3 regions of the Saccharopolyspora tripterygii genome follow, and region 2 is predicted to be linked to each of the others. Evidence: riboswitches for the same ligand, from Rfam matches in the RefSeq annotation. Region 2 holds a riboswitch; each other region holds the start of a gene.
What was found. Region 2 has a riboswitch for cobalamin ahead of cobN (cobaltochelatase subunit CobN). Riboswitches for the same ligand answer to the same signal wherever they lie in the genome.
Positions count from the first base shown of each region.

Region 1: linked by a shared signal. The riboswitch ahead of ACYVF3_RS15475 (putative cobaltochelatase) and the one ahead of cobN (cobaltochelatase subunit CobN) in region 2 are both predicted to bind cobalamin.
Region 3: linked by a shared signal. The riboswitch ahead of ACYVF3_RS26030 (ribonucleoside-diphosphate reductase subunit alpha) and the one ahead of cobN (cobaltochelatase subunit CobN) in region 2 are both predicted to bind cobalamin.

Region 1 is NZ_BAAGZP010000018.1:351,932-356,220, forward strand. It holds gene ACYVF3_RS15475 (putative cobaltochelatase) at 203-2,221, opposite strand; cobalamin riboswitch at 2,257-2,428, opposite strand; gene ACYVF3_RS15480 (GNAT family N-acetyltransferase) at 2,486-2,968, opposite strand; gene ACYVF3_RS15485 (S1 family peptidase) at 3,049-3,864, opposite strand; gene ACYVF3_RS15490 (LysE family translocator) at 4,160-4,289, shown strand, end outside.
Region 2 is NZ_BAAGZP010000011.1:54,551-58,839, forward strand. It holds gene cobN (cobaltochelatase subunit CobN) at 1-2,771, opposite strand, end outside; cobalamin riboswitch at 2,905-3,029, opposite strand; gene cobG (precorrin-3B synthase) at 3,104-4,289, shown strand, end outside.
Region 3 is NZ_BAAGZP010000036.1:205,809-210,097, reverse strand. It holds gene ACYVF3_RS26030 (ribonucleoside-diphosphate reductase subunit alpha) at 1-2,067, opposite strand, end outside; cobalamin riboswitch at 2,199-2,456, opposite strand; gene rox (rifampin monooxygenase) at 2,517-3,935, opposite strand.

The DNA of each region.
Region 1 (4,289 bases), on a different contig from region 2:
AGGTTCCCCCACCCGCACCGCCAAGCAAGCCGACCACCGGAACAGACGAAAAAGAGCCCCGCGCTCAACCGGCCTGGGGGTCGCTGGGAGCGCGGGGCACTTTGGAGGTCCACCCCTGGGGGTCAGGTGGACTGGTGGTCACCGTACCAATCCGACCGATGGGTCGGTACTCACAGGGCTGAATCTCGTAACCAAAAAGAGACTAAGCGGCCAACCCGCTGTCACCGCTGACGGCGCGCACGACTCCGGCGACGTGTTCGGCGGAGAGCTCCTCCAGCCGCAGGCTGGGTCCGCCCAGGGCTGTGGCCACCTGGTTCGCCAGTCCGAGCTTGACGTGTCCGCTCTCGCAGTCGACGACGACGGAGGCCGTTCCGGTGCCGGCGAGGACCCGCGCGGCGCGCAGGGCGTCGTCGAAGGCCTGGGCGGAGCGGGTGCCCTGGACGCCGACGGTGGCCTTGCCGTCGGTGAGCAGCACGACGAGCGGCCTGCGCTGCGGGTCCCGGGTGCTCTCGGTACGGATGACGTGCTCGGCGCGCAGGAGGCCGTCGGCGAGCGGGGTCCTGCCTCCGGTGCGCATCCGGCGGAGCCGGGCCGCGGCGATGTCGACGGACGAGGTGGGCGGGAGCGCCACTTCGGCCTGGTCGCCGCGGAAGGTGATCACGCCGACCTTGTCGCGGCGCTGGTAGGCGTCTCGCAGCAGGGACAGCACGGCGCCGCTGACGGCGGTCATCCGGTCGCGGGCGGCCATCGATCCGGAGGCGTCGACGACGAAGAGCACGAGGTTGCCCTCGCGCCCTTCGCGCAGGGCTCGTCGCACGTCTTCGGAGCGCAGCACGAGCCCGGGACCGCTGCGCCCGCGCGCGGCCTGGTGGGGTGCGGCGGCGGCCAGCGTCGCGGTCACGTGCAGGCCGTGGCCGTCGACGGTGGTCGCGCGGGTGGTGCGCCCGCTGCGCGAGCGGGCGCGGGACCGGCGGCCGGGGGCTCCTTCGCCGAGCCCCTGCACTTCCAGGAGCCGGGCGCGGAAGGACGGACCGGTGCCGGCCGGGGTGCGCTCGGTGTCACCGCTGCCGGACTGCTCCTGCTGCTCTCCCCCTCCACCGCCGGTGGGTCCGGTGGGCTCGTCCTGCGGCTCGCCTCCGCCGGGGCCGCCGTCCGGACCGCCGTCGGGGTCGTCGTCGGGATCCTCCGGCTGCTGGTCGTCGGCCTGGTCCGCGGCGTCGGAGAGCGCCTGCTGCAACTGGTCCTCGGCCATCCCGGGTTCGTCGAACGGGTCGCGGCGACGCCGGTGCGGCAGCGCGAGCCGGGCCGCGGCCTCGACGTCCTCCTCGGCCACGGCTTCGGCGCCGCGCCAGGCGGCGTGAGCGACGGCGGTGCGCGCCAGCACGAGGTCGGCGCGCATGCCGTCGACGTCGAAGGCCGCGCACAACGCGGAGATCCGCCGCAGCTCGGTGTCGGGCAGCTGGACCTTCTCCACGCGAGCGCGGGCGGCGCTGATGTGCTCGGCGAGCTCGGCGTCCGCGTCGGCCCACTGGGCGGCGAACCCGGCGGGATCGGCTTCGAAGGCGAGCCGGCGGCGGACGACCTCGGTCCGGGTCTCGACCTCGCGCGATGCGGCGACCTGCACGGTGAGGCCGAAGCGGTCGAGCAGCTGCGGCCGCAGTTCGCCCTCTTCCGGGTTCATGGTGCCGACGAGCAGGAACGACGACGCGTGCGAGACGGAGACGCCGTCGCGCTCGACGTGCGCCCGGCCCATGGCGGCGGCGTCGAGCAGCAGGTCCACGAGGTGGTCGTGCAGCAGGTTGACCTCGTCGACGTAGAGCACACCGCGGTGCGCTCCGGCGAGCAGGCCGGGCTGGAAGGCGCGGACGCCTTCGGTGAGGGCGCGTTCGAGGTCGAGCGAGCCGATGAGCCGGTCTTCGGTGGCGCCGACGGGCAGCTCGACGAGCTGCGCCGGCGTGCGGGTGCCGGTGTCGCCGTGCGGTGCGTCGGGGCACTGCGAGTCGGGGGCGGCCGGGTCGCAGCCGAAGCGGCAGCCGTCGACGACGTCCAGCGGCGGCAGCAGCGCGGCGAGGGCGCGCACGACGGTCGACTTGGCCGTGCCCTTCTCGCCGCGCACCAGCACACCGCCGATGCGCGGGTGCACCGCGTTGAGCAGCAGCGCGAGCCGCAGGTCGTCGTGGCCGACCACAGCGGAGAAGGGGAAGCGAGGGGCAGCGGACATGCCGGTGTGGTTCCTTCCTCGGGGTGCGGACGCCCCGCTGTCGGGAACAAGGGGCCGCAGTGTCCTGACTCCCGGATCGTCACGGCCTCCGGCCTTCCCAGGTCACCCCGGTGGCTCTCGCGGGAGGTCCGCTCCCCGGTCACAGTGGCGCCGACCGTGCCGGACTCGCACCGGCTTCCTGCCAACACCCCTTGCAAACGGATTCACCGACATCGTTCCAGACGTCGATCAAGCGCCCAACCTCCTGGCGCCGCAACTCACATCTCAGCGGCCGGCGGTGACGCCCGCGCGGCGCGGTTCGCGGCGCATGTCGATGTGCGGAATGCCGTCTTCGAGGTATTCCTCACCGGTTTCGACGAAGCCGAAGGAGGCGTAGAAGTCCTTGGCGTAGGTCTGCGCGGACAGCACGGCGGGCGAGTTCTGCACCTCGGCGACGGCGGCGCGCATCAGCTTGCGTCCGAGGCCGAGGCCGCGCGCGCTCTTGGCGGTGCAGACGCGACCGATGCGGTAGGTGCCGTCGGGGTCTTCGAGCAGCCGCAGGTAGCCGAGCACGTAGTCGTCGGCGGAGTCGACCCAGAAGTGCCGGGTCGAATCCTCCAGGTCGCGCCCGTCGAGCTCGGGGTAGGCGCACTCCTGCTCGACGACGAAGACGTCGACGCGCAACCGCAGCATCCGGTAGAAGTCGTAGGCGTCCAGGTCCGCGGTGTAAGCGCGTTGCACGGCGGTCGCGAGCGGCTGAAGGGTCACTCTTACCTGGATATCACAGGACTTCCCGGTTTCCCGAACTCATCGGCGGCCGGAGTTGTGCAGACCACTCGCGCACGGGCTCAGGGCGTGTAGGCCGACAGCTTCGTGTAGACGCCGGGCGTGCCGGGACGACCGCATCCGGTTCCGTAGGACACCACGCCGATGAGCCGTCCGTCGGCGACGATCGGCCCGCCGGAGTCGCCGGCGCAGGCGTCCCGCCCGCCTTCGGGGTATCCGGCGCAGAACATGCTGCGCGGGTCGTAGTTCGGGTACGCGGAGCGGCAGCTCTCGTCCGGGGCCACCGGCACTTCCACGGACCGGAGGGTGTCGGAGGGCGGTCCGTCTTCGCTGGTCCGGCCCCATCCGTAGACGCGAGCCTGGGTGCCGGGCCGGTAGGGCGACTGGTCGCCCGGCTCGACCACGGGCAGCGGGCGCTGCGGCAGGGGCGTGCTGAGCTTGAGCACCGCGAGGTCGTCGCCGGTGGTGAAGTCCTCGTACCGCGGGTGCACCCACACGCTGTCGACCTCGGCTTCGGTGCCCTCCGAGCTGCGCAGGTCGGTGCGTCCGGCGACCACCTTGAGGTCGCTGGGCGAGCGCTCCGCCCCGGTGAGCGGGTCGTGCGCGCAGTGCGCCGCGGTGACGACCTCGCCCGCGCGGATCAGGGTGCCGCCGCAGAAGTGGTTGCCGTACCGGTCGGTGAGCGCGACGACCCAGGGCGCGTCCTGGGTGTCGGCGCCGGAGCCGCCGAGGATTCGGGACTGCGGCTGGTCGTCGCCGGTGACCGCCGGTTCGGCGTGGGCGGCGGGGCTCGTGCTGGCCAGCGCGGTGACCGCCCCGGCGATGGCGAGCGCGCGCAGCGCCCGGGTCTTGTCGGCGGATCCCTGTTCGCGGCCCAAAGCGGGTGCCTCCAGCTGTCGCGGTCATCGACGGAGCGGACACACCGTAATCACCTGCACACCGAAACATCACGAGGCGCAACTCACACGCTCACGGGAAAATCTTTCGATAAACTGTAAGTCGAAAGCAAATTCTTTCGCGAACGTCGACGTTGACGATCGCAACTCCACCTCAGGCCGCCGCGGATCCGGGTGCCTCCACCCCGGGCGTCCGCCGATTTCGCCTGACCGGATGACGAGAAGCACCTGATCAAGCGACGCAGCCGTGCGTGCTGCCGGAAAGTGAGGACTCGCCGTGCTCCTGGACCCGACGCCGTTGCCCGCCTTCCTGCTGGCGAGCGCGGTCGTGATCATCACACCGGGAGTGGACGTCTTCCTGCTGCTGCGCACATCGCTGAACCACGGGCGCAAGGCGGGCATGCTCG
Region 2 (4,289 bases):
AGGGCCACGACGTGCGGGAACGCGTCGCGGAAGAACCCGCTGATGCGGATGGTGACGTCGATGCGCGGACGGCCCAGGTCCTCCAGCGGGATCGGCTCCAGGCCGTTGACCCGGCGGGACTGCTCGTCCCAGGTCGGGCGAACGCCCAGCAGCGCGAGGACTTCGGCGACGTCGTCACCGGAGGTCCGCATGGCGGAGGTTCCCCAGACCGACAGCCCCACCGACTGCGGCCACGTCCCGGTGTCCGCCTGGTAGCGCTCCAGGAGGGAATCGGCCATCGCCTGGCCGGTTTCCCACGCCAGCCGGCTCGGCACGGCCTTGGGGTCGACCGCGTAGAAGTTGCGGCCCGTCGGCAGCACGTTGATCAGTCCGCGCAGCGGAGAACCGCTGGGACCGGCCGGAACGAAACCGCCTTCCAGCGCGTGCAGGGCGGCCGTGACCTCGTCGGTGGTGGCCGCCAGGCGCGGGATGATCTCGTTGGCCGCGAAGGTGAGCACGCCGGCCACGGTCTCGTCGGAACGACCCAGCACCTCGCGGCACGCGGCGTCCGCGGCGTCCGGAGCCCAGTCGAGGCGCTCCATCTCCTCGACCAGCGCGTGCGCCTGTGACTCGGCGTCGTCGGTCTGCTCGCGCGAGGCGCTGCCGTCCTCGGACATGCCCAGGGCTTCGCGGAGGCCCGGCAGCGCTTGGCTGCGCCCACCCCACATCTGCCGCGCCCGCAGCATCGCCAGCACGAGGTTGACCCGAGCGGGCCCGGTCGGTGCGTCACCGAGGATGTGCAGGCCGTCGCGGATCTGAGCGTCCTTGACCTCGCACAGCCACCCGTCGACGTCGAGCAGGAAGTCGTCGAACTCCGCGTCGTGCGGGCGTTCCGCGAGCCCGAGGTCGTGGTCGAGCTTGGCGGCCTGGATCAGCGTCCAGATCTGGCTGCGGCTCGCCGGGAGCTTCGCCGGGTCCATCGCGGCGATGTTGGCGTGCTCGTCGAGGAGCTGCTCCAAGCGAGCGATGTCGCCGTAGCTCTCCGCGCGCGCCATCGGCGGCACGAGGTGGTCGACCAGGGTAGCGTGCACCCGGCGCTTGGCCTGGGTGCCCTCCCCCGGGTCGTTGACCAGGAACGGGTAGATCAGCGGGAGGTTGCCCAGCGCGGCGTCGGGTGCGCAGGAGGCCGACAGGCCCGCCGACTTGCCCGGCAGCCACTCCAGGTTGCCGTGCTTGCCGAGGTGCACCATGGCGTGCGCGCCGAAGTCGTCGGCGATCCACCGGTAGGCGGCCAGGTAGTGGTGGCTCGGCGGCAGGTCCGGGTCGTGGTAGATAGCGATCGGGTTCTCGCCGAAACCGCGCGGCGGCTGCACCATCAGCACCACGTTGCCGAAACGCAGTGCGGCGAGGACGATCTCGCCCTCGGGGTCCTGGGACTTGTCGACGAACAGCTCACCGGGCGGCGGGCCCCAGTGCTGCTCGACCTGCTCGCGCAGTTCGGCCGGGAGCGTCTCGTACCACTGCCGGTAGCGCTTGGCGGGCAGGCGGATCGGGTTGGACGTCAGCTGGTCCTCGGTCAGCCAGTCGCGGTCCTGTCCACCGGCCGCGATCATGGCGTGGATCAGCGCGTCGCCGTCCTGCTCGGCGAGCCCGGGAACGGCGCCGGAACCCGTCTCCGGCCCCACGTCGTAGCCCTGGTCCCGCAGCGCCTGCAGCAGGCGCACAGCGCTGACCGGGGTGTCCAGGCCCACGGCGTTGCCGATGCGCGCGTGCTTGGTCGGGTAGGCCGAGAGCATCAGCGCGACGCGGCGGTCGGCGGCCTGCACGTGACCCAACCGCGCGTAGCCGACCGCGATCCCGGCGACCCGCGCGGCGCGCTCGGGATCGGCGACGTAGACCGGCAGGCCCTGGGAGTCGTTCTCCTTGAACGAGAACGGCACGGTGATGAGACGGCCGTCGAACTCCGGCACCGCGATCTGGGTGGCGGCGTCCATCGGCGACAGACCGTCGTCGTTGGCCTCCCACTGCTCGCGGCTGCTGGTGAGGCACAGGCCCTGCAGGATCGGGATGTCCAGCTCGGCGAGCTTGCCGATGTCCCAGGCCTCGTCGTCGCCACCGGCGGAAGCCGTTGCGGGACGGGTACCTCCGGCCGCCAGCACGGTCACCACGAGCGCGTCGGCACCACCGAGCGCATCCAGCAGTTCCGGGTCCGGGGCGCGCAGCGAGGCGCAGAACAGCGGCCGCGCTTGGGCTCCCGCGTCCTCGATCGCCTCGCAGATGGTGTGCACGAACGCGGTGTTGCCGGCCATGTGGTGCGCGCGGTAGTAGAGGACCGCGACCGTCGGCCCCTCGGTGGTGCGGGGCTCGCGCTCCAGCACACCCCAGGAAGGAGCCGGAACCGGCGGTTCGAAGCCGTTTCCGGTGAACAGCACCGTGTCGCTGAGGAAGTTGTAGAGCTCGGAGAGGTTCTCCGGCCCGCCGTGGGCGAGGTAGCTGTGCGCCTCGGCGCACACACCGCCCGGGACGGTGGAGCACTCCATGAGCTCGGCGTCGGGAGCTTGCTCGCCGCCGAGCACGACCACCGGGCGCGGTCCCGCGAGCAGCTGGTCGAGACCGGCCTCCCACGCGCGGCGTCCGCCCAGGATGCGCACGACGACGAGGTCGGTGCCCTCGACGAGTTCCTCCAGCTGTTCCCCGGCTTCCACGCGCGCCGGATTGGCGAGGCGGAAGTCCGCGCCGCTGGCGCGCGCGCTGAGGAGGTCGGTATCCGATGTGGACAAGAGCAGGATCATGCGGTGAATTCCTCGACGTGCTTCGTCGGCAGCGCGATGACTTCGCCGAGCGCAGGCGGCCAGGACGCGGTTCGCATGGTGCACCTCTCTCGGGGTCCTCGCCCCGGACATGGCTGGGTGGGCACGGCAGGCGGAGTTTCCTGGCTCCCGGATCGGCGCGCACCCCGGTCTTCCAGCCGAACTCGGCCGTGACCTCGTGGTGGGGTTTGCTCCCCGGTGACAGTGGCGGGACCGCGCCGGAATCGCACCGGCTTCCTCCCCTGCTGCAGTCGCCGGTGATCCTACCGACAGGCGCTGATGTTGCAAACAAGCCGCAACTACCATGTATCGCCGTGCCCACCTACGACCACGATTCCCGGCTCCGGGACGACGCCTGCCCGGGCGCGGTGCGCCTGCACCCGGCCGAGGACGGTGGCCTGGCACGGATCCGCGTTCCCGGCGGCAGGCTGACCGCTGATCAGATGCGGTCGGTGGCAACTGCCGCCCACGAGCTCGGACATCAGCATATCGAACTCACCTCGCGCGGGAACCTGCAGGTCCGCGGCTTGCGCGAGGACTCGGGAGAGGAGTTGGCGCGCAGGCTCTCCGCGGCCGGGCTGCTGCCCTCCGTCCCGCACGAGCGGGTGCGCAACATCCTCGGTTCGCCGCTGAGCGGATGCGATCGGATCGGCCTCCTCGACGTCCAGCCCCTGGTCACCGACTTGGACGAGAAGTTGTGCGGTGATCCAGAACTCACCGCGCTGTCCGGACGCTTCCTGTTCGCCTTCGACGACGGCCGCGGCGACGTCGCAGGCCTGGGCGGCGACGTGTCGGTCATCGCGGTCGGCCCGCACGAGGTCGCGCTGCTGCTGGCAGGCACCGACACCGGAGTGCGAATGCCCCCGGCGAGCGCCGCTGCGGTGATGCACGTCGCAGCCCGCGCGTTCCTGGCCGAGCGCGAGGAGCAGAGCTCGGGCGCGTGGCGATTGGCCGAGCTCGACCGGGGATCGCCCCGGGTGACCGCGAGAGTGCTCGCCGTGCTCGACGGCACCGATCACCAGCTCCGGCAGGACGCGGCCATGCCCGATCGGCCGGAGCCCGAGACGATCGTTCCCGCCGGGACGCTCGAGGGCAGGGACGGGCAGGTCACCCTCGCGACCGTGGTCCCGCTGGGCCGGTTGTCGGGCGAGCAGGCGGCCGCGCTCGCCGAGGTGGCCGACGCCGGTGCGGGCGAGATCCGTCTCACTCCGTGGCGCGGCGCGCTGATCCCGTTCATGCTCGACCCGCACCGGAAGCACGTGTCCACTGTGGAGCGCGCTGGGCTCGTGACCGACCCGATGTCGCCGTGGATCGGCGTCACCGCGTGCACCGGCCGCCCGGGATGCGGCAAGGCGCTCGCCGACGTGCAGACCGACGCAGCACGCGCGTTGCCGCTGCTGCCGGGAGGAAGAGCCGTGCACTGGGCCGGATGCAGCCGCCGCTGCGGTGTTCCCCGGGGGGACGTCGTCGACGTGGTCGCCACCGAGGGCGGTTACCAGG
Region 3 (4,289 bases), on a different contig from region 2:
GATCGGCCCGAGCGAACCGTCGTAGAACTTCAGGTCCGCCACCATCGCCTCGTCCCACAGCCCGGCCTCCTTGAGGTCGGCCACCAGGTGCGGGTTGACCACGGTGAAGTCGCCGGACATGTTCGACTTGACGAACAGGTTGCGGTACAGCGGCTCGATGGACTGACCGACCCCGCAGATGTTGGCGATCGTCGCGGTGGGCGCGATGGCCATCACGTTGGAGTTGCGCATCCCCTTGTCGCGCACCCGTTCCCGCAGCGACGACCAGTCCAATGTGGTCGTCGTGTCGAGGTCGGCATCGCCGCGCGCGTCGCGGACGAACTCCTGCGAGTCGATCGGCAGGACGCCCTGGCTCCACAGCGATCCGTCGAACGACGCGTAGCGGCCCCGCTCCTCGGCGAGCCGGCTGGACGACTCGATCGCGTGGTAGCCGATCTCCTCCATGCTGCGGTCGGCGAATTCGACCGCAGCGGCCGAGGACATCGGGATCCGCAACTTCTGCAGCGCGTCGGAGAAGCCCATCAGCCCCAGGCCGACCGGGCGGTGCCGCATGTTGGAGCGCTCGGCTTCTGGGATCGTGTAGAAGTTGATGTCGATGACGTTGTCCAGCATCCGGACCGCGGTGCGCACCGTCGCCTTCAGCCGGTCGCGGTCGAGACCGTTGGCCGAGATGTGCCGAGCGAGGTTCACCGATCCCAGGTTGCACACGGCCACCTCGTCGGAGGCGGTGTTGAGCGTGATCTCGGTGCACAGGTTCGACGAGTGCACCACGCCCGCGTGCCGCTGCGGCGAACGCAGGTTGCACGGGTCCTTGAATGTGATCCAGGGGTGGCCGGTCTCGAACAGCATGGTCAGCATCCGGCGCCAGAGGTCCACCGCGCGCACTCGCCGGAACACGCGGATCTCGTCGCGCTCGGCGGCCGCCTCGTACTCCCGGTAGCGCTCGGCGAACTCGGTGCCGTAGAGGTCGTGCAGGTCCGGGGTCTCGTCGGGGGAGAACAGCGTCCACTGCTCGTCGGCCTCGACGCGGCGCAGGAACTCGTCGGGCACCCAGTTCGCGGTGTTCATGTCGTGGGTGCGTCGCCGGTCGTCGCCGGTGTTCTTGCGCAGGTCCAGGAACTCCTCGACATCGATGTGCCAGGTCTCCAGGTACGCGCACACCGCGCCCTTGCGCTTGCCGCCCTGGTTGACCGCCACCGCCGTGTCGTTGGCGATCTTCAGGAACGGCACCACGCCCTGGGACTCGCCGTTGGTGCCGTGGATGTGGGCGCCGATGCCGCGCACCGGGGTCCAGTCGTTGCCGAGGCCGCCGGAGTACTTGGCCAGCAGGGCGTTGTTGCGGTAGGAGCTGAAGATCGACTGCAGATCGTCGTCCACAGTGGTCAGGAAGCAGGACGACAGCTGGGCCCGGGTGGTGCCGGAGTTGAACAGCGTCGGCGTGGAGCACATGAAGTCGAACGACGACAGCAGGCGGTAGAACTCAATGGCGCGCGCGTCCCGGTCGTCCTCGCGCAGCGCGAGCCCCATCGCCACCCGCATGAAGAACGCCTGCGGCAGCTCGAACCGGGTCCCGTCGTGGTGCAGGAAGTACCGGTCGTAGAGGGTCTGCATCCCCAGGAAGTCGAAGGCGAGGTCGCGGTCGGCCTCCAGCGCCGCGCCCAGCCGGGGCAGGTCGAAGCGGGCCAGCTCCGGGTCCAGCCTGCCCAGCTCGATGCCGCGTCGCACGTAGTCGGTGAAGTAGGCGCCGTAGCGGTCGCGCATCTGGTCCTGGTCGGCCTGCTGCGGGGAGCCCGCCAGGTAGCTCAGCGCTTCGCCGCGCAGCTTGTCCAGCAGCAGTCGGGCGGTGACGCCGGCGTAGTTCGGTTCCGACTCGACCAGGGTGCGCGCCGACATGATCAGCGCTTCGCTCAGCTCGGCCGCTCCGATGCCGGGGTAGACGTTGCGCTCGACCTCGGTGAGCACCGCCGACGGGTCCACGTCGGCCAGACCCGCGCAGGCCTGATCAACCACAGTGGACACTCGGCCGCCGGTGAGCGGGATGGGTTCGGACAGTGCGGTGTCGGTCACCGGGACTCTCTCCTCGCGAGCTCGGAAGGCGTGCCCGGAACCGGCGGCGGAGGAGCGCGAGGACGCGACGGCGGCAGCGGCCGGCGCATGTCCGCGTGGACCCTCCCGCGAGGTCCCGGACGGCGCGCACGGGCGTGCGCGCGCCGATGGCAGGTCTTCGGACTCACGGGCGTCCGGTCTCGTACGTGGTGGGGGAAGTTTTCATGAAAACTTCCCTCACCACGAGACAGGTCCTAGTAGCCGTCGCTTCCCGAACCCCAGGGGTCCAGTGCGTCATGACGGCGGTCGTTCCCGTTCACCGCTGCGGGGCAGTCCCGGACTCGCACCGGGTTCCCTGTTGCCACACCGAGCCCGCTCGGACCCGGTGAACCACCAGCGAGCGACACTCTACATCTTGGGGCTGAGGCGAAGTCCAACACCAACATGGGCGTGTCGGAGGGAGAATTGAGTCACCCTCCGAACCACCTCGAAAGGTGTCGGCGGAGGTCCTGCTGCTCGTCGCCGACCCACGCCACGTGGCCGTCCGGGCGCAGCAGCACGGCTGGTGCGTCCAGCTGTTCACCGACGTCGACGACGTGGTCGACCCGGTCCGCCCAGCCCTCGGTCGACAGATCGCCGGTCTGGTCGAGCAGCAGGCCGCGTCCGTCGTGCATCAGCTCGTAGAGGCGCCCGTGCTTGAGCTCGACGTCCCGGATGCGCCTGCCGACCAGGTCGTGCTCCCCGCCGAAGTCGTAGCGCACGTCGAGTGCGATGAGCTTCTCGGTCAGGTGCCGGTTGACCACGTCGAAGTCCATCAGCTCCGATACCAGGCGCCGCACGGCCTGCGCGCCGGGCTCGGTGGACATCAGCTGCATCTGCGCGCGCGTGTTGTCCAGGACTGCGGCCGCCACCGGATGGCGTTCGGCCTGGTAGCTGTCGAGCAGGTCGGCGGGCGCCCACCCGGCGACCTCCGCCGCGAGTTTCCAGCCGAGGTTGAACGCGTCCTGGAGGCCGAGGTTGAGCCCCTGGCCGCCGACCGGCGGGTGGACGTGCGCGGCGTCGCCGGCGAGCAGCACCCGTCCGGAGCGGTAGCGCTCGGCCTGCCGGGTGGCGTCGCCGAAGCGGGCCAGGCGGCGAGGGGAGTGCGCGCCGAAGTCGGTGCCCGCGACGGCCCTCAGCTGACGGGAGAGCTCGTCGAGGGTCGGCGGCGTTCCGCGGTCGTCGGCGACGCCCGCGGCGGGCACGACGACCCGGCACCACTCGCCGTCGAGGGGGCCGATGCCGAAGCGCTTCTGGGTCTGGCGCACCTCGCCGGTCACCGCGGCCAGCGTCTCCGGCGACGCGGTCACCTTCAGCTCGGCGAGCAGTGTGTCCACTCTGGACGGTTCGCCGGGGAACCCGATGCCGCACAGCTTGCGCACGGTGCTCCGACCGCCGTCGCAGCCGACGAGGTAGGGCGCACGCAGCCTCGTGCCGTCGGCGAGCTCGGCGGTCACGCCGTCCGCGTCCTGGTCGAGTCCGACCAGTGCGCAGCCTCTCCTGACCTCGACCTCGAGCTCGGAGGCACGCTCGGCCAGCAGGCGCTCGGTCGTGGGCTGGGGGATGCCCAGCACGTAGCCGTGCGCGGTGTCCAGGCGCTCGGGCGCGGGCTTGGAGATGGCGGCGAAGAAGCCGCCGAGGGGGTGCTTGGTCCCTTCGGCCAGGAACCGCTCCAGCAGTCCTCGCTGGTCCAGCACCTCGATGCTGCGCACGTGCAGTCCGAGCGAGCGCACGAAGTCGTTCGGCTCGTCGGCCTCCTCCAGCACCAGCACCCGCACCCCGTGCAGCCGCAGCTCAGCGGCCAGCATCAACCCGGTCGGTCCTGCACCGGCGATGATCACGTCAGTCATGAATCCCCCGTCCAGCCGCGCTGCGGATGCTCGTCATCGCAGGTCACGGCATGTGTGCAGAGGATTGTGCGCCACACCCCGGCCCTTGCCGCAAGCCCCGGTCTGCGCTATACGTTGAGAGTGGCGGGGAGAACTCTCACTCCGCACCAGTTCACCGCTCCTCATCAGAGCACCACCTTGGGTCTGTTGATGCCCGGTGCTGCCGAGTCCGCCGCTCTTCGGCTTCCGCGGATCCGACCAAGTTATTCGGTTCGGCGCACGACGAGTCCCGCTCCCTCACGGCGGGCACGCCCGCTAGAACACTTCGCGTCGGAGAGGCCGCGGCGGCGCAGAGCCCGATCCTCCAGGGCTCAG